Regions from separate parts of the Listeria sp. Marseille-Q6474 genome, predicted to be linked through region 2. Evidence: riboswitches for the same ligand, from Rfam matches in the RefSeq annotation. Region 2 holds a riboswitch; each other region holds the start of a gene.
The links. Region 2 has a riboswitch for S-adenosylmethionine ahead of OC533_RS10705 (methionine ABC transporter ATP-binding protein). Riboswitches for the same ligand answer to the same signal wherever they lie in the genome.
Positions count from the first base shown of each region.

Region 1: linked by a shared signal. The riboswitch ahead of metE (5-methyltetrahydropteroyltriglutamate--homocysteine S-methyltransferase) and the one ahead of OC533_RS10705 (methionine ABC transporter ATP-binding protein) in region 2 are both predicted to bind S-adenosylmethionine.
Region 3: linked by a shared signal. The riboswitch ahead of OC533_RS04160 (5-methyltetrahydropteroyltriglutamate--homocysteine S-methyltransferase) and the one ahead of OC533_RS10705 (methionine ABC transporter ATP-binding protein) in region 2 are both predicted to bind S-adenosylmethionine.

Region 1 is NZ_CAMPPS010000001.1:726-11,664, reverse strand. Features, by position in the region: gene OC533_RS00100 (isochorismate synthase MenF) at 1-1,234, opposite strand, end outside; gene OC533_RS00095 (1,4-dihydroxy-2-naphthoate polyprenyltransferase) at 1,409-2,347, shown strand; gene OC533_RS00090 (bifunctional homocysteine S-methyltransferase/methylenetetrahydrofolate reductase) at 2,380-4,233, opposite strand; gene metC (cystathionine beta-lyase) at 4,230-5,402, opposite strand; gene OC533_RS00080 (aminotransferase class I/II-fold pyridoxal phosphate-dependent enzyme) at 5,395-6,519, opposite strand; gene metE (5-methyltetrahydropteroyltriglutamate--homocysteine S-methyltransferase) at 6,541-8,838, opposite strand; SAM riboswitch class I at 8,945-9,051, opposite strand; gene OC533_RS00070 (MFS transporter) at 9,146-10,303, opposite strand; tRNA gene OC533_RS00065 (tRNA-Glu) at 10,366-10,437, opposite strand; tRNA gene OC533_RS00060 (tRNA-Ser) at 10,443-10,533, opposite strand; tRNA gene OC533_RS00055 (tRNA-Asn) at 10,570-10,642, opposite strand; tRNA gene OC533_RS00050 (tRNA-Ile) at 10,649-10,722, opposite strand; tRNA gene OC533_RS00045 (tRNA-Gly) at 10,749-10,819, opposite strand; tRNA gene OC533_RS00040 (tRNA-His) at 10,842-10,914, opposite strand.
Region 2 is NZ_CAMPPS010000002.1:7,052-17,990, reverse strand. Features, by position in the region: gene sufC (Fe-S cluster assembly ATPase SufC) at 1-14, opposite strand, end outside; gene OC533_RS10720 (hypothetical protein) at 354-1,430, shown strand; gene OC533_RS10715 (MetQ/NlpA family ABC transporter substrate-binding protein) at 1,471-2,301, opposite strand; gene OC533_RS10710 (methionine ABC transporter permease) at 2,366-3,040, opposite strand; gene OC533_RS10705 (methionine ABC transporter ATP-binding protein) at 3,037-4,059, opposite strand; SAM riboswitch class I at 4,149-4,267, opposite strand; gene OC533_RS10700 (hypothetical protein) at 4,376-4,564, opposite strand; gene cesK (histidine kinase CesK) at 4,643-5,785, opposite strand; gene cesR (response regulator CesR) at 5,775-6,470, opposite strand; gene OC533_RS10685 (cation diffusion facilitator family transporter) at 6,546-7,421, opposite strand; gene OC533_RS10680 (thioredoxin family protein) at 7,614-7,922, opposite strand; gene gcvH (glycine cleavage system protein GcvH) at 7,983-8,360, opposite strand; gene OC533_RS10670 (arsenate reductase family protein) at 8,400-8,753, opposite strand; gene rodA (rod shape-determining protein RodA) at 8,908-10,083, opposite strand; gene rodA (rod shape-determining protein RodA) at 10,154-10,939, opposite strand, start outside.
Region 3 is NZ_CAMPPS010000001.1:814,994-825,932, reverse strand. Features, by position in the region: gene OC533_RS04175 (bacterial Ig-like domain-containing protein) at 410-6,487, shown strand; gene OC533_RS04170 (DUF1294 domain-containing protein) at 6,756-7,013, opposite strand; gene OC533_RS04165 (RidA family protein) at 7,092-7,469, shown strand; SAM riboswitch class I at 7,534-7,630, shown strand; gene OC533_RS04160 (5-methyltetrahydropteroyltriglutamate--homocysteine S-methyltransferase) at 7,725-8,828, shown strand; gene uvrC (excinuclease ABC subunit UvrC) at 8,925-10,025, shown strand; gene OC533_RS04150 (amino acid ABC transporter substrate-binding protein/permease) at 10,196-10,939, shown strand, end outside.

The DNA.
Region 1 (10,939 bases), on a different contig from region 2:
CAAACTCACCAGAGCCTTTTAAATCAACCCAGCCAATTGGTGCGCCGTAAAATCCGCGGTCCATTTCTTCCTTCATTCGAATAATCGCCAGCCCCATTTTTTGCGGTAATCCGCCAAGTGCCGGTGTCGGATGAAGAGCTTTCACCATTTCAAGCATTGTCACATCAGGCTTTTTCTTCGCTGTAATATTCATATATAAATGTTGAATATCGCGATTTTTTAGTAGAACGGGTTGGCTAGATAACGAAAGACCTGTCGTAAATGGTTTTAACGTTTCTTCCATCATTTGTACAACATAGGAATGCTCTCGTAAATTTTTTGCGTCTTGCAGTAAAGCATTTCCTAGGGCTTCATCTGCATCATCCGTAGCACCACGTTCGGTTGAACCTGCTACACAAGAGGACTGGATTGTATCCCCATTTACAGCAAGCAATCTTTCTGGAGTTGCGCCAAAAAAGACTCCCGTTCCCTTTTCTATAAGAAAGAAATAACTATTTTCTTGTGTTGCTAGCATATTTTCCAAAATAATTGCGCTATCTACTTGTCGCTGGAAACGTAACCCCATCCGTCTAGCTAAAACTACTTTTTTCACGTCTTCTGAATGATTAATCATATCGATAATTTCACTTGCAGTCTCTAGGAAATGCTCTTTACCAATTTCCTTAAAATCTGTTAGCAATGCCATTTCAGCTTCATTAACCTCTTGATGAATGATTTTTTGCCACTGATTAAAAACAGCTTCTAATTTGCTCTCCGTATCATCTGAGTAGATGGACAAATTGACCGTTAAGTAGCTTTTCCCATCCTTATTAGTCAACATAAATAGCGGTAAGTAGAACAAACCATCTTTAAAACTTTGCCATTCTTTCTCTGTATCCCGCTCAGGATCAAAAGCAAAACCGCCAAAGTAAATTGGCCCAGTTGCATCTACTGTTGCATTTGTTACACAAGTGCGCAGTCTTTTTTCAATTTTCTCTTGCAGTCCAAGAAAAGCATCTTTTTTCTTCTCCGCCAAAAATTGTTTCGTTACACCAAAACCGGTCATCGTCAGTGTCATTTCTGGATTTTGCCAGAAAAAACGTTCACCTTTAAAAGCCGTACCAGCTTTTTTAAACAATTTGACTGGAGACACTAATTCATCTAACTCAGTTACCCAGCTAAATAGAGCCGGTTGATCTTGGCTTGCGCTACGTTTCGCTTGATTAAATAAATCAAGAGGCAATTTAGTATTCATATGCTTATCTCTCCTTTTACATTCACATCTTCTATTATACCAAAAATAGAGCTAAACTGCTTGGTTTGCGTTTTTTCTTTCATTTCGTTATTAATTATTGACGTCGTTCAATTAATTCCCTAAAATGAAGGGTAGACATCTGAAACATATGGAAGTGAAAAAGGAGAGAAAAACATGGCTAATGCCTCAAAATCTGCACTTACGAAACAAACTGGATTTCAAAAATGGTGGTCGTTACTTCGCCCTCATACGCTTGTAGCTTCTTTTGTTCCGGTATTTTTAGGAACCTCCGTCGCAATGAGCTATACCAGTTTTCATTTTACACGTTTTATCGTCATGCTAATTGCTTGTTTCTTCATTCAAACATCAGCCAATCTATTCAATGAATATTTTGATTATAAAAAAGGACAAGACGATGAACATTCGGTTGGAAATGGTGGTGCTATCGTTCGTAATGGTATGCGCCCAGGTTTTATATTGTTCCTAGCAATCTTTTTATACATTTTATCGATTCTCGGTGGCGTTTATCTATCCATTGAATTAAATTGGTACGTTGGCTTACTTGGCGCAATTTGTATGCTTGTTGGCTTTCTTTATACAGGCGGACCTTATCCAATCGCTTATACGCCGTTTGGTGAAATTATGGCAGGGTTCTTTATGGGAGGAATTATTACTTTTATTTCTTTCTACATCCAAGCGGAATTTATTAGTTCGTTTATCGTCTACGTTTCCATTCCAATAATGGTACTTGTTGGAAACTTGTTACTAGCCAATAGTATTCGTGATTTAGTTCCTGATAAGAAAAATGGCCGTTTAACTTTAGCTATTTTACTTGGTCGTAAATGGGCAACCGTTCTTTTCGCAGCTGCTTTTCTTTTCAGTTATGTATTTGAAATCGCCCTTATCTTTACCCAAGATGCTCCGTGGTGGACACTATTAATTCTACTTAGTTTGCCAGAAGCCATTCGTGCTGTTCGTCGTTTCATTGGAAAAACTTCACCTATCACAATGGTTCCAGCAATGAAATCTACTTCCAAGGCTTTAACTATTTTTGGAATTACACTAGCATTCGCTTATCTTTTAAGCCTATTATCTAGAAACTTATTCATGTAAAAAACTGGTTGTCCTAATGACAACCAGTTTTTTTATTTGGAAGCAATTTGTAATTGTTGTTTATTTTGAACATATTTCGCAAGTTCAATCGACAAATCATATCGTAAAAATGGCGTAATAATATAAATCCCCTGAAAATGCTCACAAATAGCATCAACTAATTCACGCGCAATCGCCATGCCTTCTTCATTTGCGTGACCGTGTTCTTCCGCTTCTCTCATCCGTTCCCGAACCTCATCAGTCAAGCGAATGCCCGGAACTTCATTATGAAGAAATTCTGCATTTCGACTTGAAAGTAATGGCATAACCCCGATAAAAAGCGGCACATCAATATTTGCCTTTTGCAAAGCTTCTTTAAGCAAAACAGCTTTATTTACATCATAAATGGGCTGCGTAATAATATAATCCGCGCCGTATTCTACTTTTCGTTCAATTAATCGAACCGCCTTTTCTAAGTTAAGCACATTGGGGTTAAACGCTGCGCCAACATGAAACCGCGCTTTTTCCTTCAACGATTTTCCCGTATATGAAATACCGTCATTGAACTTTTTAATCAGCTGAACGAGCTCCACCGATCTTAAATCAAACACCGAGGATGCTCCTGGGAAATCACCTACTTTAGTCGGATCGCCCGTAATCGCAAGCACATCATGGAGACCGAGCTTATGAAATCCCATCACATGTGAATGCATCCCAACTAAATTATGGTCCCGCGTCGTCAAATGAATCAGCGGTTTAATGCCATACTCATGTTTCAAAATGGAAGCCAGCGCCATATTACTAATTCTCGGAGTCGCTAGCGAATTATCCGAAATCGTAATCGCGTCAACTCCAGCCTCATCCAGCGCCTTAGCTCCTTCAAAAAATTTCGATGTATCAAAAGTCCGAGGTGGATCAAGTTCTACTAAAATCGTCAACCGTTCCTTCACCTTATCAAGTAAACGCTCACCAGACTCCTCGTCCTCCACTTCTTCAGGAACAAGCTCCAAAATCGGTCGAACTTCTTTTTCCAAAACGGGCTTAGTACTTTCTAATCCTTTACGCAAAGCACGAATATGATCTGGAGTCGTTCCGCAACAGCCACCAATAATTCGTGCACCTTCTTGTCGAAAAACTTCCCCGTAATGCTCAAAATAATCTGTATCTGACTGATAAATGACTTTCCCTTCTTGCACTTCTGGCAGGCTCGCATTGGGATAAACAGCTAAGTATGCCTTATCATAAAGTGGTACTGTTTCAAGAGCACGCGCCATATGATATGGTCCAAGTCGGCAATTGATACCAACTACATCTGCACCGAGCGCAATAAGTTCTTCCAGCGCATCTGGTAATTTTTTCCCGTTTTGAAGGATACCTGGTTCATGCATCGATACATTTGCCACGACAGGTAAATCAGTCGTCTCACGGAGAATTTTCAACACCGTTTTAAGTTCATCTAAATCATAATACGTCTCGAGCAAAATTGCATCCACACCATCTAACAAAAAACAGTATAGCTGCTCCCGAAAACTACGCTTAATTTCTTCCAGAGGAGCCGCCGGAAGTCTTGCATCCACAGCACCATTTATCCCGCCAATCGTGCCAAAGATATACGTCCCAGTCCCTCTCGCCGCTTCCTTTGCTAACCGAATGGCGGCTTGGTTAATTCGCTTCACTTCATCCTCAAGACCATATCGAGCGAGTTTAATATAATTGGCTCCGTAAGTATTAGTTTGAATAATATCCGCACCAGCACCAATATAAGCCTTATGAATCGCTACAATATCTTCCGGATGAGATAAATTCAGTTCTTCAAACGAACGGTCCACCCCGTAGGAATAAAGCAAAGTGCCCATCGCACCATCTGCAATTAATACTTTTTCGCTTAAATCTTTTCTTAAATTCATTTCGCGACACTTCCTTTCTTAACGAACGAAAGTGCTTGTTTTAAATCAGCAATCAAATCATCGGCATCCTCTAGTCCCGCTGAAAAACGTAATAATCCTGGTGTAATTCCTTGCGCCAAACGCTCCTCTTCCGGAACAGCAGCATGAGACATTTTAGCAGGGTAAGATAAAATACTCTCAACCGCACCTAAACTCACGGAAAATACCGGTAACTCCAAATGATTTACGAGCTCGCGCACAGCTTCTTCGCTACCAAGATCAAAAGACAAAACAGCTCCACCACTCGTGGCTTGTTCTACTTGAATTTCATAGCCTGCATGGGATGGTAACCCAGGATAATGCACCGCAACTACATCTGGTTCCGCATTTAAAAACAAAGCAATTTTTTCCGCAGTTTCCGTCCCAGCTTTCATCCGAACAGATAGCGTTTTAAGTCCACGAAGCAGCAGCCAAGAATCTTGCACCCCAAGAACCCCACCAGTTGAATTTTGCAAAAAGTAAATAGCTTCAGCCAAATCCGGGTTATTAGTAACAATAAGCCCCGCCAAAATATCACTATGACCGCCAAGAAATTTCGTCGCACTGTGGATAACCAAATCTGCCCCAAGCTCTAACGGTTTTTGAATAAGCGGTGTTAAAAATGTATTGTCAACAAACGTATGGCAGCCATTCGCTCTCGCAAGTTTAGAAACAGTCCGAATGTCCGTCACATGTAATAGCGGATTGGATGGTGTTTCCAAGTAAACCAACTTAGTATTCGCTTGAAACGCCTTCGCAACTTCATCAATGTTTGTCGTATCAACAAAAGTATGCGTAATCCCAAACCTCGGCAACACTTGCTCAACCAAACGAAAAGTTCCACCATACACATCTTTTGAAATAATAAAATGATCCCCTTTAGATAGTGTGAAAAGTGCCGCAGAAACAGCAGCCATACCACTTGCAAAAGCAAAACCGTTCGTGCCACCTTCTAATTCCGCAATCGCTTGCTCCACTTTTTCCCGCGTTGGATTGCCACTTCTTGCATAATCATAAGTATGGTAATTATCAAAATCATGTTGATGAAATGTAGACGATAAATGAATGGGCGTATTAAGTGCACCTGTTTCTTTATCGATTCCTAAACTAGCTTTAATTACAGCTGTATCTTGCCCATAATCCTTAGCCACGAGCGGTCACCCCTTTCAAAACCGCATCAAGCGCTTTAGATAAATCAGCAATTAAATCTTCACTAGCTTCAATTCCAACCGAAATTCGTAATAATTTATCTGTGAGCCCATAAGAATTTCTAAGTTCCACTGGAATATCGGCATGAGTTTGCGTTGTTGGATAAGTAATCAAACTCTCTACCCCACCTAAACTTTCCGCAAAAGTAAACAACTCAAGCTCTTTTAAAAGTGGCGATACGAGCGCTGCATCCTTAATAAAGAAACTAATCATTCCCCCGCGGCCCGGATAACGCACTTCCTCCACTAACTCATGCTCCTCCAAAAACGCAGCGATTTTCTCCGCATTTGCTTGATGCTGTCTCACTCGTAAAACAAGCGTCTTCAGACCACGAATCAAAAGCCAACTATCAAATGGCGATAACACAGTACCCGTTGCATTTAGCTGATCAAAAAAGAATTTTCCAAGCCATTCCTCTTTAACAATAACCGCGCCTGCCAGCACATCGTTATGTCCACCAAGATACTTCGTCGCACTATGAATAACAATATCTGCGCCTAAAGTTAATGGTTGCTGCAAAACAGGTGTATAAAAAGTGTTATCTACAATAACAAGTAAATCATTCGCATGTGCCCACCGAGACACACTAGCAATGTCTGTTTCTTGCATCAATGGATTAGTCGGCGTTTCGATGAAAATCGCTTTTGTTTCCGGGCGAACCAATTTTTCCAAATCATTCACGTTCGCCCCGTCCCAATAAGAAAAACCAATCTGATATTGCGCTCCAAACTGTTCAAAATATCTAAAAGTCCCACCGTACAAATCCTGCGAGCTTATGATATGTTCACCCGTTTTAAAAAGCTGAAAGACTAATTGAATTGCACTCATCCCAGAACTCGTCGCAAATGCATGCGTTCCATTCTCTAGTTCCGCAAGTGCTTCTTGTAAAGCATCTCGCGTTGGATTTCCCGTTCTAGTATAATCATATCCCGTTGATACCCCAAGATCGGCATGCTGGTAAGCTGTAGAGAAGTAGACTGGCATATTGACAGCACCCGTTCTTTCACACTTTCTATTTCCAATTTGCGCTGCTATCGTCTCTTGTTTCAGCTTTGCCATAATTACCTCTCCTCCATTCCTTTATTTCTCTAATACTTGATATTCTGCACGAACTTCTTTAGTAGCTTTAATCATATCTTGAAGTGCGGCAATTGTTTCAGGCTCTTTACGCGTTTTCAACCCACAATCCGGGTTAATCCAAAATTGTTTTGCATCAATTGCACGTAACGCACGACGGATATTATCTTGAATTTCTGAAACAGTTGGAACTCGCGGGCTATGAATATCATAAACACCCAGTCCAATTTCTTTATCATAAGTCACTTCTTCAAATGTCGAAATAATCTCCCCATGACTTCTTGACGTTTCAATCGAAATAACATCGGCATCCAAAGCGCTGATTGTATCAATAATGTCATCAAAATCCGAATAGCACATATGCGTATGAATTTGCGTATCATTTTGAACCGAAGCAGTTGTTAATTTAAATGAATATACCGCATCATCTAAATATTTTTGCCATCTCGCTTGTTTCAATGGTAAACCTTCACGTAAGGCTGGCTCGTCCACTTGGATAACCTTAATGCCATTACGTTCTAATGCTTCTACTTCTTTACGAAGCGCGAGGCCAACTTGATTCGCAACAACACTTTCCGGCACATCATCACGGACAAAACTCCAATTGATGATTGTTACTGGCGCCGTTAGCATCCCCTTCACTGGGCGCTTCGTTAACGACTGGGCATAGACGCTTTCTTTCACTGTAATTTCCTCTGTAAAAGCAACATCCCCGTAGATAAGTGGTGGACGAACCGCTCTCGAACCATAAGATTGTACCCACCCAAATTTAGTTGCCTGGAAGCCTGCTAATTTTTGTCCAAAATATTCTACCATGTCAGTACGTTCAAATTCACCGTGAACTAACACATCGATATCTAAATCCTCTTGAATTTTAATCCAGCGAGCAGTTTCTTTTTCAATAAATGCATTATATTCTGCATCGGTGATATTTCCTTTTAACCAATCTGCACGTGTTTTCCGAACTTCTGGTGACTGTGGAAAACTTCCGATAGTCGTTGTTGGAAACAGTGGTAATTTGAGCCATTCATGTTGTAATTTGATTCGTTCTGCAAATGGTAATTCTCGGTCAACCCGAACATTTTCTAAATTAGCAATCGCCGCTTGAACTTCTAAATTATTTCGATGGCTTGATTCATTAAGTGCTTTTACAGCCTCACGAGCTTCATTTAGCTCAGCAGCCACACTTTCCTCACCTTCTGTTAAAGCTTTCGTTAAAATAGCAATTTCATCTAATTTTTGATCAGCAAATGATAAACCACCTAGAATCACTTCATCTAAATCAGGTTCGCTTAGTTTGGTTACTGGTACATGTAATAATGAATTGGATGGTTGGACAATCAATTTATCCTCCGCCACATAATGAGCGATGTCAGTAAGGAGTGCCAATTTCGCATCCAAATCACTGCGCCAAACATTTCGACCATCAATCACCCCAGCCGCTAAATATTTATCTTGCGGAAATCCGTGAGCTTTCAACGCTTTAATCGAATCGCCGTGATCATGAACAAAATCAATTCCAACCGCCGCAACTGGCAAATTAACAACCTCTTCATAATAATCCAAACTTTCAAAATAAGTTTGTAATTCTATTTTCAAGTTTGGTACAGCATCATGAAACGCTTTGTATACTTTTTCAAATAAAGCAATTTCTTTTTTATCAAAACTAGTTGCAAGATAAGGTTCGTCAATTTGAACCCACGTAGCACCAGCAGTTTCAAGCTCTTTCAAAATTTCAATATACGCTGGAATAAATTTATCTAATAATATTTCAAAGCTTTCTGCATCGCTACCTTTTCCAAGTTTTAAATAAGTAACTGGACCAACTAGTACTGGCTTCCCTTCAATCCCAAGCTCGATTTTCGCTTCCTCGTAGTAGTAAAGCGCCCGGTTATCTAATACTTTAGGATCAGCTTCAGCAAGTTCTGGCACGATGTAATGATAGTTAGTATTGAACCATTTAGTCATTTCAGAAGCAACCGCGTCACTCTTACCACGCGCAATATCAAAATATGTATTTAGCGAAACTTTCCCACCATCATGTTGAAAACGTTTTGGAATAATCCCAAATGTAACGCTCGTATCAAGCACTTGATCATAAAAACTAAAGTCACCAACTGGAATCAAATCAATTCCTTTATCTTGTTGTTTTTTTAGCGCATGTAATCTTAGAGCTTTCGTTTCCGCCAATAATTCCTTTTCTGAAATCGCACCATTCCAAAACTTTTCTAGCGCACGTTTCCATTCACGTTTCTCCCCAAGTCTCGGATACCCCAAGTTTGAACTAATCGCCTTTACCATACCTATCACCTTATCCTCTCAATTTTTTGCCAATAAAAAACCTCCCTAGAGAACTAGAGAGGTTTGGAAGTTTCGATACACAAATACAGTGAAACTTTTTAAGTCTCTCTTATCTCTCGAAGCATCACACTTCGCAGGATTTAGCACCTTTTCAACGAATTGAAAGGTTGCTGGGTTTCAACGGGCCAGTCCCTCTACCACTCATAATAAGAGTAATTTATTTAGTTTTTTTAATCACTTAAATTGGATTGAAATCATCATACCACTTGCAACTAAAAACTGTCAATCATTAAATTTTTATTTTCTTTCAATGTGCTTCCTTCCGTCCTCCCAAAGCTAATAATAAACAGCCTAGCAAAAGGATTCCAGCGACCACAAAATAAAATATTTGATTTCCAAAAATCCCTATCATCATCCCCGTTGCACTCGGACCAATAATACTCCCTAAACTAAAGAACATTCCTACCAAAATATTTCCAGCCGGAAGTAGTTCAAGCGGCGTCAAATCAGTCATATAAGATAACCCTAGTGAATAAAGGGAGCCTAGCAATATCCCCAAAATAAAGAAAAATATCACAAAGAAAATAGGTATCTTAACAAACGCTGTTAATACAAAAACCACAGCCCCTGCTCCAGTCAAAAGCGGTAACATTTTACCACGACCAAATTTATCACTAATAATCCCAATCGGCACTTGAAAAATAATCGTCCCAACTGAAAAAGAAGAAATAATCATCGCAATCATCATTGTATCAAGGCCATCTCGCAACCCTACAACTGGAAATGTCGCATTAAGTCCGGTTTCAAGAATCCCATACAAAAACGGTGGAATCATCGCAACCCAAGCCATCTTAAATACGCCCGAAAAGCGTTTTATACTTCCCCAAAAAGAAATTTTCCGAATAACAGCCTTTTCTCCCACGAAATCATTTCGAATAAACCAAACAAGGCTCCAAGCAATCAATACTAAAATACCTGACAAAAAGAAAGGCAAGTTTGCATTTACTTTTGCCAAATTCACCAACTGTGGCCCAATCGCAAATCCTACAGAGAAAAACAAACCATAAATAGCCATATTCCGACCACGCTTACTAGGATCACTCATTGCTCCAATCCATGTCTGCGATGAAAAATGCAACATATGATCCCCAATACCAATAAGCAATCGCAATATAAACCAAAAATATAAATTAAACCAAATAGGAAAAGCAAATATTGCAATCGCAACAAGCCCTCCGCCAACTAATATTATAGGCTTGTAACCATATTTATGTAAAGGTGCCTCAATAAATGGAGAAATCAGTAGAACACCTAAGTAAATTCCTGTTGCATGAAACCCATTTATTCCAGCACTTACCCCTTTTTCTTCTAAAATTATCGCAATAAGTGGCAGTAAAACACCCTGAGATAATCCAGATATAGCTACAACCATCGTTAAAATCCAAAACTTCCCTTTTGCCCCCATAACACACCTCCGAAAACTTACTAAAAAAAAACAATGTCGATGTTCGACATTGTTTTTTTAGATGACCCGTACGGGAATCGAACCCGTGTTACCGCCGTGAAAGGGCGGTGTCTTAACCGCTTGACCAACGGGCCATATCTGGCGGAGAAGGAGGGATTTGAACCCTCGCGCCGCGCGAGCGACCTACACCCTTAGCAGGGGCGCCTCTTCAGCCACTTGAGTACTTCCCCAGATATAAAAAATCTATTCTCTTTTTGAAAGAATAACTCCACAGGCAGGACTCGAACCTGCGACCGATCGGTTAACAGCCGATTGCTCTACCAACTGAGCTACTGTGGAATAAAATGGGCCTAAATGGACTCGAACCATCGACCTCACGCTTATCAGGCGTGCGCTCTAACCAGCTGAGCTATAGGCCCCTAGTAAATCTAATTTCATGGTAAAAAGCGGGTGATGGGAATCGAACCCACGACAACAGCTTGGAAGGCTGTAGTTTTACCACTAAACTACACCCGCATAATAAAATTTAAAAACAAAGGGCGGATAATGGGAATCGAACCCACGAATGCCTGAACCACAATCAGGTGCGTTAACCACTTCGCCATATCCGCCATAAGGCAAAAATGTTTAAAAAGA
Region 2 (10,939 bases):
TTTAAAGTTGCCATAAAAAAGTCCTCCCTAGTGTAAAATTTGCATAATCCTAGTTTAGTATAATTCTAATCTGATTACAACTATAAAAACCAGCACTCTTCGCATTCTCCCCTTCATTCTACTATTAATAGCCGTTTTTTACCAGTTTTCGTGCATTATCACTATTTCCATTTTATTTGAGAATCCATGACATAAAAGAAAGAGCGCTCTATATCAATAGAAGAAAGGTCCTTTTTTACTATAAAAAAGGATTGTATATCTTATTTAGATATGGTATTGTTGTAACGTAACAAATTTGCAACATAATAACTTATTTGTAATAAACGATTATTTATTGAAGGAGAATTTAAAATATGAAGAAAGCAATAATGGCTCTGACCATCTTTGTATTGCTTTTAGCCACATTATCCGGGTGCAGCTCCCCTAAGTCCGACTTCACATCTACTTTAAAGAAAACAGCTGAAAATAAACAATTTACAACGAACGTCACATTCCAAGTAAACAACCTATCTGATAACTACATTAAAAAACTTGGCTCTGATATTGACTTAAATCAACTTAAAAAATCTAACATTCAATATAAAATTTCTGTAGATAGTGATTCTTCCTCTTCCTATAGCGCCTATTCGCTTCACTGGAAAGGCAAAGAACCACTTGATTTAACCTTACACGCGCTCCAAAACAGTGAGGACGGGAAAGCTTATATCCCTGTAGCTGATATTTATGACGCAGCAGACAGTTTTTCAAGCCTACTATCCGATTCAGCAGCTCAGATTTTCAACAAAGTACTCGCGCAAAATAAGGACTTAGAATCTAAATATCTCAATGTATTCGAGACATTCCAAAACTTCTCCAATCAAACAATTGATTCAGAAACCGTTGATCGTCAAGCGGAAGAATTGAAAAAAATTGAAGAAGCCAGTGGTATCGCAATTTACAGCTATTTAAATAACTTAGATGACAAACATTTCACTTCCAAAGATAATGGAGATATTGTTTTAAACCTATCCAAAAACGAAATAAAAGATTTAGTCAATGACGTCTTTACAGCACTTGATAATGACGGAAACATCATCACACTTCTTTCAGAAATTGATGGTAGCTCGCAAAAAGAAGCTCAAAAAAAATGGAATTCCGGTGAAAAAAGCGTTCGTTCTTCGCTAAAAAACCTTACTTCCAATAAAAATCAAACACTCGATTTCAAATTAACGTTAACACCAGATAGTAAGAAAGGTTTCAGTAAAGCCGTTATTACTACAAACTTTGAAGATAGCAAAACAAAAGATTTAATCAACTTAACAACAACCGTCGATATGCTTGATTACGAAAAAGTTCCTCCAATGCCAGAAGGTAAAGACATTGTTTCTAAAAAAGAACTTGATAAAGCCATTTCTGATGGACTGAAACTATATTTAAGTAGTGCTAATTAAAAAAAATCCTTTTACCAAATCGGTAAAAGGATTTTTTTGTTTACTTATCAACTGGAACAACTGCTCCGTCCCATTCTTTCGTAATGTAATCTTGAATTTCTTTTGAATGTAACACTTTAACTAGTTCTTTAATGTTTTTGTCGTCTTTTTTCTTGTCAGTAGTTACAACAATATTAGCGTAAGGAGAATCTTTGCTTTCGATTGCAATAGCATCTTTCGAAGGGTTTAAGCCTTGGTCTACAACAAAGTTTGAGTTAATAGCGACAACATCGCCTTCTTCATTATTATATGCAGTCATCAAGTAAGCTGGGTCAAAATCATATTTGAATTTCAAGTTTTTCGGATTGTCTTTAATGTCGTCAAATGTTGCATCTTGCGGTTTCACGCCATCTTTAAGCGTTAAAAGTCCATTATCTACAAAAATCCCAATAACACGCGGCCAGTCAGATTTTGAGTTAGAAAGTAAAACTTGCGCGCCGTCTTTTAAATCTTTAATATCTTTTACTTTTTTAGAATAAATGCCCATTGGTTCGATGTGAATAGCACCGACATCAGCAAATTTGTAACCTTTTTCTTTTTCTTCTAATTCAAGATATGGTTTATGTTGGAAGTAGTTAGCATCTAAATCGCCTTCTTCTAGGGCTTTATTAGGCATAACGTAGTCTGTATATTTAACAATTTTCAAGTCAATCCCTTTATCTTTCAGGATTGGTTTTGCTTGTTCTAAGATTTGAGCATGGGGTGTATTTGACGCACCCACTACCAATTTATTATCGTCTTTACTAGATGAAGCTTTATCTGAGGAGCCACCGCAAGCTGTAAGTACTAAAACTAAACTTAATGTGAAAATTAAACCAAGAACCTTTTTCATGAAATTCTCTCCTTTTTTGCGGGGATTCCGCGTTTTTTTATATAAATTTCTTCATATACATTGGTTAGCGTTTATCGGTTCGTTTTGTTAGGAAGTCGCCGATAAATTGGAAAATAAAGACGATAATTAAAATAATAATTGTCGCAAGTACTGTTACATCAGGTTGTCCACGTTGGAATCCTTCAAGATAGGCAGTATTCCCAAGCCCACCTGCACCAATGACGCCGGCCATCGCTGTGAATCCAACAAGTGAAATTGCTGTCACTGTAATACCAGAAATAATCGCTGGTAAGGCTTCTGGGATGAGCACTTTACCAATAATAGTAAACATGTTCGCACCCATGGATTTAGCGGCTTCAATAACGCCTTTGTCTACTTCACGAAAGGCAATTTCTACCATTCGACCATAGAACGGAGCTGCTGAGATAATTAAAGCTGGAAGTGCTGCTTTCGGTCCAATTACAGTCCCGACTAACGATTTTGTCATCGGTAAAAGTAACACGATTAAAATAATAAAAGGAATGGAACGGAACACATTAACAAGGATTGCTGTGATCCAGTATAAAATGCGCGCTCCGGCATGTTTTTTATTATTGGTTAAAAATAGTAATAATCCTAGCACGATTCCTAGTAAAAAAACTGCAAATAATGAAGTAAGTGTCATATATAGCGTTTCTTGTGTGGCAACCCACATCATTTGAAAATCAACATTTGGAAATAACTCTTGTAATTTCGTCATCGTTCTAACACTTCCGTTTCTACTTTAAGTTGACGTAGCTGTGTTAGACTGGCATCTATCGCTTCTTCAGTGCCTAGAACTTGGACATACAATGTTCCGTATGCACCGTTTTGCGTTTGAGTTAAGTTCCCATGAAGGACATTTAGCATAACATCATTTTCTTTTGCTACTTGAGAGATAACTGGCTGAGTTGCATTTTCACTCATGAAGAGTAGTTTAACGATTTTACCTTCTGCGTAATTATCGAGTAATAGATGGATTAGTTCTTCCGTTTCGTCTGAATCAGTTACTTGGCGGACGAAGCGCTGCGTTACTTTTTCTTTAGGATGGCGGAAAACATCTAGTACGTCACCGAGTTCAGCAACTTTCCCGTTTTCCATGACTGCCACGCGATTACAGATTTTCCGGATAACATGCATTTCGTGGGTGATAACGATGATAGTTAGGTTGAGGCGTTTATTTATGTCTAGCAGTAATTCTAAAACTTCATCAGTTGTTTGTGGATCTAGTGCGGATGTAGCTTCATCACAAAGCAATACTTTAGGATTATTCGCGAGAGCTCTTGCAATACCTACGCGCTGTTTTTGCCCACCACTTAGTTCAGCTGGATAGGCGTTTTCTTTTCCTTCTAAGCCAACGAGTCGGATTAGTTCATTGACCCGAAAACGTCTTTTCTCACCGCGAACACCAGCAATTTCTAATGGAAACGCGATATTTTCTGCAACAGTTCTAGACCATAATAAATTAAAATGTTGAAATATCATTCCGATTTGTTGGCGCGCTTTTCTTAATTTACTACCACGAATTTGGCTAATTAGTAGGTTATCTACTTCAACAGACCCTTCTGTTGGTAGTTCTAATCCATTGAACATTCGGATTAGTGTACTTTTACCAGCGCCTGAATAACCAACTACTCCGAAAATCTCACCTTGTTCAATTTCTAAATCGACATGGTCGACTGCGAGAACTTTGTTATTTCTAGACGTATATTCTTTTACGACGTTCTGTAACGTAATCATCTCTATCACCTTTTCTACATTCTGATATACAAAAAAGCCTTCCTGCTAATGAGCAGAAAGGCAGCATTTTTTCAAATGGGCTAACTTCCTTCTCATCTTTCAGAACAAATCGTTGTTCTGCATGACTTAGCACCTTAAACACATAATGAATTATTGTTTAGGTTGCTGGGTTTCACAGGGCATTTCCCTCCACCACTCTGGATAAGATTTCTACATATTATTATATCACTTCATTTGTGACTATAGTGACGTTTCTTGTTTTTTCATATTACCTTTTCCGTCACACTTTGTCAATAACTTTTTTATTTATACGCATCTATTTGTAATTTACTTCACTAATAATACTATTTTCTCCCGAATGTTCCTGGCTAGCTAACTGAGAGGCTATTTTAATCTGAGCTCTATTTTGATATTTAAGTTCGCTACTATTGACTTGAATTATGTACATAAATACCGCAATGACTGTGATACAAGCAACAACAATTAAAACAATATGTTTTTTCATTTTTCTCTCCTCCGTGATTTATATTCTACTGAAAGAACATAAATCACAAGGAAAGAAACATTTAAGAATTTTTAAAGATTAAATGAGAGGCAATTTGACGATAAAACTTGTTTTGCGATGTTTGCTTTCTGCGGTAACAATTCCGCCGTGTTTTTCAACGATAGACTTAGCAATTGCAAGGCCTAAACCAGTCCCCGTTGTTGTCCGGTTTTTATCTACTTTATAAAAACGTTCAAATAAATAAGGCAAATCAACGGTTGGAATCTCTTCACCGTAATTAGTGACCCGCACAACAGCCATATGATCTTCTTTTTTCGCGCTTACATCAATTTGTTTATTTCCTTCTCCGTATCTAAGCGCATTGGAAAATAAATTCTCAAACAAACGCATAATTTGGTTACCATCGCCACCAATAATGAGTTTATTAGCATCAAAATGTTCGATTATCTGCATATTTCGTTCTGCAGCTCGTCCGTCATATTCTGCTACTAATTGTCTGAGTAATTCAATGATGTCTAGTTCGTCTTTTTTCAATTGGTAATCAACACTATCAAGCCTAGTATAAGAGAATAAATCATCAATCAGTTTATGCAGATGACGCGCTTTTCCGTAAACAAGTTCCGTATAATAACGCAGCTCAATCTCATCACGATAACGATCCTCATGAATATAACTTAAATATCCTAAAATCGACGTTAAAGGCGTCCGCAAATCATGTGAGACATTCGTAATCAAGTCATTCCTAGCTTGCTGCGCCTGTTCTTCCTTTTTCATTAATTTATTTTGTCGTTCACGCATATTTTCAATGTTTCGCTCAAGTTCTTGAATTTCCGGGACAAAACTTTCTGTATCAACCGGCTTTTCATCATTTAAAGCAAAATTAATCGTTCGTAGTTGTTTTTTTAATATCCGCTGACGCATCAATCGATAAAAGAATGCAAAGAATAAACAAGCAATCAAAAAGATAATTAAAAACTTCAGCGATAACATCCAAAACGACTGCATTATCCGAGTATATTTATTCGGCCCAAAAAGTTGAACCATAGATTGCGTCACTTCACGTAAAAACAAAGAATCATCACGAATAGAAATACTCCACAAATAAATAGTTTGGACAGTAATCAAAGCAAAAATCCAAGACACTATTGCAAAAAAAGTCGCCTGCCAAACATTCATCACATGGCTAATTTTCGTAAACAACACTTCCAGCCTAGATTTCAATTTTGTACCCTACTCCCCATATTGTCTTAATCACATTTTCTCCGCCCATAGCATCTCTCAATTTATCACGCAAGTTGCTAATATGGACCATGACCGTTTTACTCGCTCCGAGTGCTTTCTCCTGCCAAATTTTCTCAAAAATATATTCCGAACTGAAAACGCGACCTGGTTCACTCGCTAGTAAAAATAAAATATCAAATTCTGAAGTAGTTAGATGAAGTTCTTTTTCTCCAACAGTTACAACATGAAGCCCGCGATCAACTACAATTGGTCCAATAATGACCTTATCTTGACTAACTGGCTCCGCTTGACTCATTTGTTGCATACGTCTTAAAATCGCTTTAACGCGAACAGAGAGCTCTAAAGGATTAAACGGTTTGACCATATAATCATCCGCTCCAGTTAATAGTCCCATAATTTTATCATTATCTTCTGCCTTTGCACTAAGCATTAAAATTGGCGTTAAAATACCATTTTTCCGCATTAATCGGCATACTTCAAGGCCATTCATTTCTGGCATCATTATATCTAAAATCACTAATGTTGGCTGCTTTTCTTGCACTAAACGCCATACTTCCGCACCATCATAAGCTTGATAAATTGTGTATCCTTCATTTTGTAAATATAATTTTACTAAATCAACAATTTCTTTATCATCATCGGCAATCAAAATAGATGTTGTCATACTCATTGTCCTTTCCATTCTTATTTCTACCTATTGTAACACTTTAGAAACAAATCGAATAGAAAGAGCTGATTTTTAATTTCTAGTTAGCACTCGCTCTTCTTCAGGTTCTAAGTGAATCAAAACTTCTGCTTTCGCGTAGAAATTCATAATCTCTGCTTCAATTTCATCACAAAGCGAATGAGCACTTTCAATTGTCATCGTGGAAGATACTACTAAATGAAAATCAATATATTCTTCCGCTCCTGCTCGTCTAGAGCGAAAATCATGAAATTCAATAAATTTATTTTTATGCGCTAAAATAATCTTTTTAATCGCCTCTTCTTCATTATCTGAAAGACGTTTATCCATTAATGGTGGAAAAGATTCTTTTAAAAGCTTAAATGCTTCGTACATAATATAAAATGCCGTTAAAATAGCGATAACTGGGTCTAACCACAACCAGCCAGTTATGTATACTAAAAATAAACTAAGCGCAATACCAAGCGATGTGAAAACATCTGTATATAAATGTAGCGCATTGGATTTCATTGCCACTGAATTGGCTTTAATTGCCGCTCTTTTAATAATTCGTGACACAATAATATTAACAATCGCCCCAAAAAGCATGACAGCAATACCGAGCGCTGGAAATCTAATTTCATGCGGATTTAAAAGTTTATTAACAGATTCAACAATAATCCAAATACCCGCTACAAAAATCAATAAAGTTTCAATAGTCCCCGCGATATTTTCCGCTTTCCCGTGCCCATATGGATGGTCCTCGTCTGCTGGCTGATTCGAAATTCGAATAGAAAAGAAAGTAATGACTGATGCAAATAAATCCATTGAAGAGTGAATTCCTTCTGAAATCACAGCTACTGATCCCGTGAAAAAGCCGACAATTAATTTAAGTACGACGATAACAAAATTACTACACACCGATAAAATAGTAAGGTTAGAATTGTTCATAGAAAAGCCTCCGATATGTTTATGTTTCACTAAAAATTTCTCTTTATAAAACACTATTTTAACAACTCGAATTATCTTACCACGAGTAGCCAAATTGTGTCTATAGCAATGTTTTTAGCTAAATGCAGTTCTATATGAGAAACGAAACTTTTTTGCGCACGGGCAAAAATTAACACAGAAAAAATCCCTGTATCACTCACTATACAGGAATTCAAAAATAGCTGTTGCATCATGTAATTTATACGTTAAATCCTTTGGTTCGCCGTTCTTAAATTTCACTAACGCGGGGACTGACGTGATTTCCAAGCTTTGAGCAATATCTGGCACATAATTCAAGTCTACTTTTGCGACGTTGCTGTGAATACTGTCTGCTTCTAAAACCACGTCTACTAAGCGGCTTGCTATCTGACAGCTGCCACACATTGGTGTAAAAAAGAAAACGACAAAATCCGCGCCATTGTTTTGCGCCTCGCTAAAAGTCTCTTTTTCCCAAGTTTCCAGAAAAAACGCCTCCTATCAAAAAAAGCCAGCTTCGGTTGTCCCAAGCCGGCTTCTAATAAATTAATCTAATCCTTTTTCGTAATCATCACTTGATAAAAGAGCAGTTACATCTGCTTCTTCTACTTCAGTAAGTTTTAAAATCCAACCTGTGTCATACGGGTTGCTATTAATTAGTTCTGGCTCATCTTCTAATGTTTCATTAACAGCAACTACTTTACCAGTTACTGGCGCATAAAAATCAGATACTGTTTTAACGGATTCAATGCTACCGATTGAATCACCTTTTGTTACGGTATCGCCAACTTCTGGCAATTCAACAAATACAATATCCCCTAATTGATCTTGGGCAAAGTCAGTAATTCCAATAATATAACTACCGTCTTCTGCTTTCACCCATTCATGTTCTTCTGTGTACAATAAGTCTTTTGGTAAACTCATTTCAAAACTCCTCCTTTTACTTGCAATTATCTATATTGACTATTTCCAAGTTGCTTCAAATTCTTCTTCTTTGAAACCAAGTGTTACTTCTTTACCGTTAGTTGTAAGTGGGCGTTTGATTAACATGCCATCTGAAGCAAGCAAATTATAAGCCTCTTCCGGTGAAAGTGTATCAAGTTTATCTTTTAGTCCAAGTTCGCGGTATTTAATACCACTTGTATTAAAGAAACGACGGATTGGAAGCCCGCTAGCCTCATGCCATTTTTGTAATTCTTCGGCAGTTGGGGTTTCAGTCTTAATGTCTACTTCGTTAAAATCAACATGCTCATTTTCAAGCCATGCTTTTGCTTTCTTGCAGGTGCTACATTTTGGATACCAATAAAAATTAATCATTTTGCCTCTCCCTCCGATTGCATTCTATTACTATCATAGTGCATTTTTTCTTAAAGTACAAATAGCAACCCTTAGAAAAAAACAGAGATTTTGAAAGCGCATTCATATCAGTTCAAAAAAATACAAAAGCCACTTCGACTTCTGTATTTTTCTTTTAAGATGCGTGATTTTCTTCTTTTACTTCAAACATCGATTTCTTAAAGTTAAACCTTATCCCGAGAACGAGCCCGACTGCCATCATATTCCCGAGCAGAGCACTACCACCGTAACTAATAAACGGAAGCGGAATACCTGTGATTGGTAATAAACCAATATTCATTCCAACATTTTCTAGCACGTGGAACATTAACATCATTACAACACCCGTACAGATATATGAATAAAATGGAACGCCCACATCAAGCGCCACCCGAATAATTTGATAAATTAGTAAGAAATAAATCGCCAGTAGAATACTCGCTCCAATAAAGCCATAGTCTCCAGCTACAATCGTAAAGATAAAGTCATTATGATTTTCAGGAATTGCGATGGCATCATATCCCGCCCCGTTTCCAGAAATCTGACCAGAACCAATTGCCGTCATCGCTCGCAGCACTTGATAGCCCCCGCCTTGAGGGTCATTTTCCGGATTTATCCAAGTCGTAATCCGGTCAAATTGATATGGTTTAAAACCAAGACTCGTTAGCCAATTCTGATGATAAATAACCATCCAAATAAGCGTAGTACCGATTGCTGCTATCGAGCCAAAAAGCGGTACGATAATTTTCCAAGTAATACCTGAAATAAGAATCATCCCCGACATAATGGCGATAAATACAAGTGCTGTCCCTAAATCGGGTTGTAGCATAATTAAAATAAGTGGCATTAATGTAAATAAGCCGATTTTCAGCAGTAACCAAGCGTCATAACTAAAGCGATGAACCTTATACGTTCTATTATGATCCCAGATTACTTTTGCCAATACGATAATTAATATAACTTTTACAACCTCGGAAGGCTGAATATTACCTAAAAACGGAATAACAATCCAACTCTTCGCTCCTTTTACTTCTTTACCAAAAAGTAAAACAAACACGAGTAAAAATAGACCTAATCCGTAAAAGTAATAAGCCCATCTCGTGAGTCGATCATAGTCCAGTTGCATCACGACAATAATTGCAAATGTCGAAACCACAAACCACATAGCTTGTTTTACAACAAAGTTTGCATCATATTGATTATTTGTTAATTGCGCACTATAAATGGACACCAAACTGATTATCATAAGTAACATCATTGATAAAACAATCCCGTAATCAATGCGTCCAGCTAGTTTATTTTGTTGATTCATTATTTAATTACTCCTTACTGGTTGGTTTGTGTATACTAACGCTTTCTCCCAAACAGTTTAAAAAAGAAAATCATACGCGATTCCCTTTTCCTAAGTTAACTTCTGGGGCATTATACCTCGCAGATAACACGAGTCCAAGTGCCATAAATGCGCCAAGAAGAGAGCTTCCCCCATAACTGACAAAAAGTAGTGGAATACCGGTAATTGGAAGAAGACCAATTGTCATCCCGATATTTTCTAAAACGTGAAATAAAATCATCGAGCAAACACCCGTACAAATATACGAATAAAAAGGAATACCAATGTCTAATGCCACTCGAATAATTTGGTAAATCAGTAAAAAGTATAACATAATAAGTACGCAGCCACCAATAAAACCGAAATTCCCACCAATAATAGAAAAAATAAAATCATTGTGGTTTTCTGGAATAGCGATTGCCTGGTTGCCAATACCATTTCCTTGTAACTGACCAGAACCAATCGCCTGCATTGAACGGAGCAGTTGCATACCGTCCCCAAGCGGATCTTCCTCAGGTCTAAGCCAAGAAGTAATTCGTTTAAATTGATATGGTTTAAATCCTAGTTTTTGTAAAAAATCTTGATTGTACATAACTAAATAAATTAACGTCCCACCCAGTAAAGCAACTGAACTAAATACTGGTACTAAAATTTTCCATGTAACGCCACTAATAAAGACCATTCCGATGATAATAGCTATAAATACTAAAATCGTTCCTAGGTCTGGCTGAAGCGCAACTAGTCCAAGGGGAACGATAGAAACGATGCCTATTTTAAGCAATAATTGCATATCTAATTTTACCGAGTGTAATTGATATTTTTTATTATGGTCCCAAAT
Region 3 (10,939 bases), on a different contig from region 2:
TGTGTTTTTTTCTTCATATTTGGAAAGAAATCGGTGAATAACAAGTATATAAAATAGATAAATTTCTTATAGAAATCCATCTAATAGAAGTACTAAACGATCAATATAACACTAATATGCCTGTTTTAGGATTATATTAAAAACTTTAAAAGATGGCTCTATCATGGGGTTTTAATGGTTTTTTTACTTCTATAAGAGTGTCTCATTTGCTAAATATGTCTAAAATATGTCTGAAATCGTGTTTTTATATGACGAACTTTTGTATGAAATGGCAATATTTACTATTTATTTTAAAAACTCATCCTAGTCATGTGTACATATGGCGTTCCTTGTATGTATTATATTAAATGAAATGCGAGGACACACTATTTCACAGCTATAAAATATACTTGGAGGAGCGAACTCTTATATGATGAAAGTAACTAAAGCAAGACATTATTTAGTGCTGTTAATGGCATTTTTCCTAGTATTAGGACAATTAAATTTAACAGCCCTTAATGTGTTTGCAAAAGAAAATGGAAATGACGAGCTAACTTATGAAGTTCAGTCTAAATTGGCAGAAGACAAAAAATCAGCTGATTTAACCATTAAAGTAACACCAAAAAGCGATCAGGTAAAAATCTTAACTATTGAAACACCTGATGGAGAGAAGAAAGAAGGCCAAGAAGTAAGCTATAAAGCCGAAAAAAATGGTACAACTAATTTCTTAATTAACTATCAAAATACAAGCGAAGAAAAAGCAGAAACTAAAACATATACTGCTTCTTATGAAGTATCTGACATTGTTTCTGACGATGAAGCAAATAAAGATTCTAAAACAGAGAAGGTAACTGAAAAAGAAGATGCTAACATTCAATCTCCTTCTAATAATAAAAATATAAAATCACTTAAATCTGGACAAACAACAGTGGAACTAAACATACCAGATTATAACAAAACAGCATGGGCGAACGGTGATATTAAAGAAGTAACTGCGACAGTTAACTTTGGCGACAATACTTCTACTGGCAAAAAAGTAAATTTCACTTTACCAGATGGAATGCGTTTTGTTTCTTTGCCAGTGCCGAGTAACTATCAGGCTGGTACGAATGTGGATAAAGATATTTTGAGTCATTTAGGAGCAAGTGATCCACTAGGAATAGCCATTACTTCGGTGAAAGTACCTGATAAAGAAACAACATATAATAAAGCTACGTATGGAACAGTAAGTTATGAGCTAAGTCCAGGAACTGAAAAAGCGAGCTTTACTTTTTCTGTACGGGTAGATGCAGCTAAATATTACGGACCAGTTGACTTAGCAGATCAAGTAAAAACAGAAGTATACAAAGGAGAGGCAAGTACACCTGTTGCTTCTGCAGAACAAGCAATTCGTGCGGAAGGAAACAAAGTTGTAGGATATGCTAACCAAGATCATGTAAAAACAATGTTTCGAACTTGGTATAATAATAAAAGACTATCAGAAGTCCTTGCAAGTACAGATACAACGGACTCTTATAACTATACAAAATCTTACTCTGTCGTGAATGGATTGAATAGTATAGACAGCCGTGGAGCAGCAACTTACAATGCTAAAAATATCGAGGTAACGCTTTATTACCCAGAAGGTATGGAGTTTGTAGATATTGTAAATAATGATGGAACAGTTCAAAAGGAAGATTCTAACTTAACTATTACTAATTACCCAAGTGAAAATAAGGTAGTAGTTAATCGTAAGCAATTAAACCATAATCCCGTAAGTAATTCTGTTTATGGAGTCAAATATAAAGTACCTAAAGGAACGCCTGCAGGAACATATAGCACAGCAAAAGTACCACATGCAGTTATCACAACATATGATGGAGAAGTATTTGAATCAGATGCACTGACAACTGATCCTAACGATTTAACAACTTTAGCTCCTCTAGATACTTGTACAGTTGTTGATACTACCGAAAATAAATTGAGTTTAAAGACAGGAAATGGTCAACTCAATCCAGATAACGAAACTTGGGCTGGTAGCATCCAAATCAATAATAAAGATAGTGCTGGTGTGAAAAAAAATCAAATGTATCAAATTAAATTTGATCCTAACTGGGAAGCTTATATGGTTAATATTCCTTTTGATAGCACCATTTCAGGAAACAAAATCAGTGAAGTACAGTATAAAACAAATTTAAACGACGCTTTTCGAACATTTGAAGGGGCGCTTACTAAAACTAATAACCAAATGTATCGACTAGATGCAAAAGCAGTTGGACTTGAAGATGGGGAATATTTCACAGAAGTAAAAGCAAATGTGGGAGATTTTGCGCCTGGATATCAGAATACAGCAGCTTCGGCCACTTATCGTTGGGACTCCACTACTTCTTACGGTAAACTCAAGCCGGGCATTACATCTGTCCAATTTGAAGGCGCAATTTGGGACGCAGATGATGAAGCTAACACGAAAACATCTGGCATATCAACTTATAAAGTTTCAAGTGCAGAAAGTACAGCAGCAAATGGTACTGCAGCTTTCTATAATAAAGCTGGTACAAAGGTGAAAACAGCAAGTGCAGGAGAAACTATCAACACAAAAGCTATATTAGCGTTATTTGATTATCCTTATGGAACAAGAACGGTCCTCAATGATCCGGAAGTTTATTTACGTGCTATAGAAGGTACAACAATTCAACCTTCTTCTATTAAACTGACTGATCAGGATGGGAAAGATGTTAATTTCACAGTTGAACAAGAAACGGCAAATAATGGAGACAAAGTATACCTCTTAAAAACAACGGATGTATCAGTGGGAGTATATGTCGGCTATCCTACTAAACATAAATTTCTAAATGTCAGTTACGATACAACGTTTGATGTAACTTTAGATAAAAGCATTAATATGGATGCACAGGAGGTCATTGCATGGGGTGGCCCAAATGTTACTCCGGCAATTTCTACTAATTCTTTTTCAGATGTAGGGCTAGATGTAAATAAAAATGGCAGGGACAATGAAAGATTACTTTCTGTCAATAGTAGTACTTTAAGTATTCCAAAACAAGATACAGTTGCTGTAGAAACCTTCTTAAGCGTGGCTGGAGAAGGAGCTAAAGCTGCCTATGTAGAAGGAGAAGACAGTACGGTTTCCTACTTCACACCAGGAACGGATGCGGACTACACAGTTAAAATTACGAATGCTTCTAACGGAGAAGCAAGTGAATTTGAGCTTTATATCCCAATTCCAAAAACTGGTCAAGACTTCGGATCTAAATTCCAAAGTGAACCTTTCAAGTGGGATATGAAACTAAGTGGAGCACTACCTGTTAGTTCAGATCAACAAGACCAATTCGACATTAGTTATGCAACAAATGCAACAGAAAACAATTACGATTCTACCAGCATATACTCAAATACAGTTTCTGACTATGAAAAAGTAAATATGGTCCGAATCAAAGTTAAAACGAAAATTAATGCAGGTGAAACACAAACCTTCAAAGTACCACTTAAAGTAGATGAAACATTTGATTCAGCAACAGAAGGCAACAAAATTGGTGAACGTGATATCTACAACCCGTATTACCGTGTAATTACTAATACGTTCGCTGGTTCATTATCTGGAACAAAAGTAGGTGCTGAATTAGTAATTGGCGAAGTAGCCGGTATGTTATTTAATGATAAAGATGTTAATGGTTTGTATGAAAAAGATAAAGGCGATGAACCTTTAGCGAATGAAACAGTTGAGTTGTACAAATGGAATGAATCCACATCTGTTTATCAACCTGCCAAAGTAGGAGACAAAAATGTAACTGCCACAACAGATAGCAACGGTAAATACAGTTTTGATTACAATGATGGCGTTGGTTATGGTAATTATGCAGTGAAATTCCCAGACAAAGCTGGCTATCAATATACGTTGAAAAATATTGGTAAAGATATTTCACTAGATAGTGATGTTCCATACAGCGGAGCAGACAAAGGTTGGGTGAAACAAATCGATCCAACGCAACCAAGCTCACAATACGCAAATGCAGGTTATTACGCTTATAATCCTACACAAGATTTAAAAGTTAACCTAAATGAAAAACGAGTGCAAATGGGTCGCAATTTAGAAATCACATTACCAAAAGTAGCTTCAACAACTGGACAAGCTGCCGAAGATACTATTGAACCAAGCTTCTTTAAAAATATTAAAGCAACAACAAATGGTTACAAATGGACTGTTGCAGATACAAAAGTGGCAACAGTACAAACATTAGCAGATGGTTCAGCAGCTGTAGTTGGCGTTTCCACAAATGATAAAACGATTGATGTAACGGATTTAACGATTACAATTCAAGATATTTTTGGAACAGAACAAAGCTCCAAAGCTCCACTATATGTTACTGGAACTGAGGGAACAGTTGCGCAACAAGACGGTTATACCATGGGTGCGACTGACTTTTCGATGGAGTACAAAGAAGCCACTGATTTAACGAAAGCACAGGCACTAACTCTCGCAAAAACAGCAGCCTTTGAAGAGGTAAAAGACGGTGTTAATTCAAGTGCCGAAGATCGTTTAGACTTAGTACAAGTGAACCAAACACAACTTAATGCAATAAAAAATGGCTCTAATCAAGGTGGCGTGTATCCATTAACTTACACGATAACTAAAGATAGCAAAACAGTCTCAGTCACTATTCAAGTAACTGTAGCGGAAGATTTAACAGCAGTGAACGCACATGATTCTACTATTTATGTAGGAGACACATGGGAAGCGAAAGACAACTTTGATAGTGCAGCAAATAAAGAAGGCGAAACTAATGTAGCGTTTAGCGATGTGACAGTTACAGGAACTGTAAACACTGCAGTAGCTGGTTCGTATCCAGTAACTTACACATATAATGGTGTCTCTAAAAAAATTAATGTTACTGTCAAAGCTAAATTAACCGCAGTGAACGCGCATGATTCCACGATTTATACAGGTGACACATGGAATGCGGGAGACAACTTTGATAGTGCGCTTAATAAAGATGGTAATTCCGTCGCTTTTGCTGATATAACAGTGGCAGGAAATGTTAATACAAATGAAGCTGGTACTAATACCATCACTTATAGCTACGATGGCGTTTCGAAAACTATTACAGTTACTGTTTTAGAAAATAAAGAAGGTATCAGTGCTCATGACTCTACTATTTATGTAGGAGATGCATGGGATGCTAAAGATAACTTCGATAGTGCTTTTGACAAAGATGGTAACGCGGTTGACCTAGAAGATGTTACAGTCACAGAAAAACCAACCGTTGATACAGCTAAAGCAGGTGCTTACGAAGTCACTTACAAGTATGGCAAAGTATCGAAAAAAATCACTTTAACTGTGAAAGCTAAATTAACAGCAGTGAACGCGCATGATTCCGCGATTTATGTAGGAGATGCGTGGAATGCAGAAGATAACTTTGACAGTGCGCTTGATAAAAATGGCAATTCCGTCGCTTTTGCTGATATCGAAGTTAAAGGAACTGTTGATACAGACAAAGCTGGAACATATCCAGTAACGTACACATATGACGGTGTCTCAAAAACAATTAATATCCAAGTAAAAGACATCTTAACAGCAGTGAACGCGCATGATTCTGAAATCTATGTGGGAGATAGCTGGGATGCCAAAGATAATTTTGACAGTGCACAAGATAAAGATGGAAATACAGTAGATTGGCAAAATATCAACGTTTCAGAAAATCCGACTGTTGATTTAGAAACAGTTGGTGTTTACCAAGTGACTTATAGTTATGGTGGTGTTTCGAAAACAATTAATCTCACTGTAAGTCCAAGGAAAACAAGTTTAGAAGTGCATGACTCCACAATTTATACAGGAGATAAATGGAAAGCAGAAGACAACTTCGATAACGCTACAAATAAAAAAGGCGACCAAATTTCTTTTGAAGATGTAACTGTAACCGGTCAAGTTGATTCTAAAACAGCAGGCGCATATGAAGTAAGCTATATCTATGATGGAGTGAAAAAAGTAGCCCATATTACTGTGATCCAAAACCAAGCTCAAATCACTGTAAAAGATAGCGTTATCCCACATGGAGAAAAATGGGAAGCAGAAGCTAATTTTATAGGTGCGACAAACCGAGATGGTGTAGCAATTCCTTTCTCCAAAATCCAAGTAGATGGTAAAGTAGATGTAAATAAAGCTGGTATCTACAAAGTGATTTACACGTATGATCCAAATGAAGGAACTGCAGATGCAGGGAAGGAACAACTTTCTGTTACAGCTAACATTCAAGTAAAAGCAGAAAATGTAAAACCTGTTGACCCATCAGACCCAACAGGACCTACAAATCCAGTAAAACCATCAGTAGAAAAAACACCATTAAAAGTAGTTGATAACAAGCAACATACAACAACATATGAAGCAGCAAAACCATTACCAAAAACAGGTGACCAAACAAACACTTGGGTAATCTGGACAGGCATGAGCTTACTTGTTCTAAGCATGCTCTTGTTGGTAATGAGAGGTAGAAAGAAATTAAGAAGGAAAAACTAATAAAAGATAGTAAGAATAAAAATACCGACCAGTTTTCTCTGGTCGGTATTTTTTACTATTAGACATAATAGATTTGTTATAGTGTTTTACTAATTTTAAGAACTGTACAAAAAGACTGTTAAAATATAGCTATGAATTACTTTTATCAAAGATAGAAATCATGTTTAAAAGACAATTGGAATGACTCATGTCAAGCACTGCAAAACTATTTCTGCTGGGAATTTGAACATTATAAAAGCTAAAAAATCGACAAATTTAGCTTGTTAATTCAGTACAACCACCAAACCAAAACCCCTACAGTCCAAACCATCGCAAGCGGAACTAAAATCCGAAACTTCGGCTTTTGCGTTTTATGGTGAAACAACTGCATCGACATCCAACTACCAAAGGCACCACCAAGAAATGCAGAGAGCAGTAGTACCGACTCAGGTATCCGGTATGCGTGTTTAATTGCTTTCCGTTTATCAACAGCGAATAATAGAAAAGAAATAAGTGTTATCGCGATTAAATATATCGTTAAAATCATCTGGAAATCCCCCTTTATTGCTAAAACTAACTTTATTGATTAGAATAAAAGCATACCACAAAAGAAAGCAGGGATAAAATGGCAAAAGAAATTATTCAAACCTCGTCAGCCCCAAAAGCACTCGGACCATATTCACAAGCTGTAAAAGTGAATGGACTTATTTTCACATCAGGTCAACTTGGTATTAACCCAGCAACTGGAGAATTAGCAAAAGGCGCAACAAAACAAGCTGAGCAAGCTTTTAAAAATTTAGCAGCCGTACTAGAAGAAGCTGGTTCTGGACTAGACAAAATCATTAAAGCGACCGTTTTCTTCAAAGATTTAAATGATTTTACAGCTGTGAATGAAGTATACGCTACTTTCTTTTCCAGCGATTTCCCAGCGAGAAGTGCTTTCCAAGTAGCCAAGTTACCGCTTGATGCTGACATTGAAATCGAAGTTATCGCAGAAGCATAAATATTCAGAAATAAATTTGACAATTACAAGAAGTAAACGATATAATAAGAACCAATTACATAGTAACTTATCAAGAAAGGTGGAGGGTTCTGGCCCAGTGAAGCCTTGGCAACCGGACTTTTCACGGTGCCAAATCCAGCAGTATCACTGACAGATAAGGCACGCGAAACAGGTAAATCACTCTTTCCCTTAAAAGCTGTCTTTTGGGGGAAAGTTTTTTTGTACATAAAAATAACTAGAATTGAGGAGAAGAAAATGAATCAAGTGGCACCATTTTATGCAGATCATGTTGGAAGTATTTTGCGGACAAAGGCAATTAAAGAGGCACGCGAGAAATTCCAAAGTGGCGAAATTACAACTCAAGAATTACGTGAAATTGAAAATGAAGAAATCAAGTACATTGTTGAAAAACAAAAAGAAGTGGGTTTAAAAGCAATTACTGATGGCGAATTTCGCCGCGCTTGGTGGCATTTTGATTTCTTAGAGAATTTGGATGGGGTAGAAGGATACGATGCGGCGGGAGGCATTCAATTTAGCAAAGTCCAAACAAAATCTCATTCGGTGAAAATTACAGGTCCAATTGATTTCACGACGCATCCATTTATAGAAGATTTTATTTTCCTAAAAGAAGCCGTTGGTGAAAATCATGTAGCAAAACAAACGATTCCAAGTCCGGCGATGCTTCATTATCGTGGTGACATGGAGTATCAGCCATATATAGACGATGCTGATAAATTTGTGGCTGATTTAGCGGCTGCTTATCAAAAAGCGATTCAAGCCTTTTATGATGCCGGTTGTCGTTATTTACAATTAGATGATACATCGTGGAGCTATTTATGCTCTGATGAACAGCGTGAAGTCGTGCGTGAGCGAGGTTTTGACCCCGATACACTGCAAGAAACATATAAAACGCTTATCAATGAATCTATCAAGTATAAACCAGCAGATATGGTTATTACGATGCACATTTGTCGTGGGAATTTCCGCTCTACATGGATAGCAGAAGGCGGTTATGGACCAGTTGCAGAAACATTATTTGGCAAACTAAATATCGATGGTTTCTTTTTAGAATATGATAATGAACGTTCTGGAGATTTTTCACCACTAAAATATGTAGCGCGCCCAGATTTGAAAATCGTTCTCGGCTTAATCACCTCTAAAACAGGGGATTTAGAAGATGAAACGGCAATCAAAGCACGAATTAAAGAAGCGAGTGAGATTGTGCCGCTAAACCAATTATGCCTTAGCCCACAGTGCGGATTCGCCTCTACAGAAGAAGGCAATATTTTAAGTGAAGAAGAGCAATGGAACAAATTACGTTACGTCGTCAAAATCGCAGAAGACGTTTGGGGAAAATAACGAATAAGAAGAACTGGCCTAGGCTAGTTCTTTTTTCGTCTTTACAAAAACAGCAAGTAGGAATAGAATAGATGTTCTAGAAGGAGGGGAAGCCCTTTGGATGACAAATTACAAACCAAATTAACCTTATTACCTGAATCACCAGGTTGCTATATTTATAGAGATGAAAATAACGAAATACTTTATATTGGCAAATCTAAATGTTTAAAAAACCGTGTAAAGTCTTATTTTCATAGTAAACAAATCGGTAAAACAGCAAGACTTGTAAGACAAATTCGTGATTTAGAACTAATTATCACTACTTCCGAAAAAGAGGCACTACTTCTCGAGATGATTTTAATTCAAAAATATCAACCTCCTTTCAATATCCAGTTAAAAGAAGGAACGAGTTATCCCTATATTAAAATCACGAATGAGAAAAATCCGCATATCGAAGTTGTATTTGAAGTGAAACAAGATGGCGCGCACTACTTCGGCCCATATCCTGGTCGGTTTTCAGCAAGGCAAACGGTAGAACTTATTGAAAAATTATATCCGCTTTGTAGATGTGACGGAAAGCCGGGACGTCCGTGTTTGTACTATCATTTAGGACTTTGTCTAGGACCTTGCCAAGCGGAAATTGAACCGGCTGTATATAAAAAACAAATTCAAAAAATTAGTCGTTTTCTTGAAGGCGATGTTAAAGGCGTGAAGGGGAAGCTCACTAAAGACATGGAAGCAGCCACCGAAAAACTGGAATTCGAAAGAGCTGCTGAACTACGCGATAAAATCCATGCTATTAATGAAACCATCGAAAAACAACATATTATTTTCCCCGGACTAAAAAATCGGGATATTATCGGCTGTTATGAACAAGATAATCATTTAAGTGTTTTCGTTTTCTTCGTCCGAAATGGTGCAATCAACGGTAGTAAATGGCATGTATTTCCAATCGAAAATTCGCTTCAAGAAGACTTAGCCAATTTTATCAACCAATTTTACGAAGACCCAAATAACATCCAACCAAAAGAGTTGCTAATCGCAGAAAAAATCGATAAAATTACTTTGAAAGAGCCGCTCCGTAAGGCTTCTTCCTTCCCGCAAAAAGGTGGAAAGAAGAAACAGCTTAATTTAGCTATCGAAAACGCTAAGAGCACGTATGCCGCATATGCTAAGATGAAAGAATACGATTTTGAAAACCAATTGAAAAACAGTTAGAAGCTAGCTTTCACTGATTAGCTTCTTTGTTTTGCTGTATTGAAAATCTTATCATAAATAACTATGGTCAATAATCTAGCCTTATGGTAAAATCTTACGAGTACGGAAAAAAATTAATGCTACATAAAATAATTAATTATAGCTAAACACATATAGAGGGAGGACACAATATGAAGAAATTTTCACGCTTCATACTAACAATGGCAGTTGCATGTGTTGCCATGTTCATTTTCACAGGAAACGGGTTAAATGCAAAAGCCGCAGAAGAAACATACTTGATTGGTACAGATACTACTTTTGCACCTTTCGAATTTGAAAAAGATGGGAAACATGTCGGGATTGACATGGACATTCTTAAAGCCATTGCCAAAGATCAAAATTTTAAATATGAAATTAAAGCAATGGGATTCAATGCAGCCGTTCAAGCACTTGAAGCTAATCAAGTAGACGGCGTAATCGCTGGAATGAGTATTACAGACGAACGGAAACAAAAATTCGATTTCTCTGATCCGTACTTTGACTCTGGCGTTGTTATGGGAATCCTGAAAGATAACGACGAAATCAAGAATTATGATGATTTAAAAGGCAAAAAAGTAGCCGTTAAAACAGGTACAGAAGGTTACGCTTTTGCTGAAAAAATAAAAGATAAATACGGTTTTGATATTGTTGTATTTGATGATTCAGCACAAATGTATGATGATGTTAAAACAAGAAATTCAGTTGCATGTTTTGATGATTATCCAGTACTCGCTTATGGCGTGCAAACAGGAAACGGCTTAAAAATCGTTACTGAAAAAGAAAAAGGGAATTCATATGGTTTTGCCGTTAATAAAGGCCAAAATCAAGAACTTTTAAAGAAATTCAATGACGGCCTTGTTAATATTAAAGCTAGCGGCGAATACGATAAAATCCTT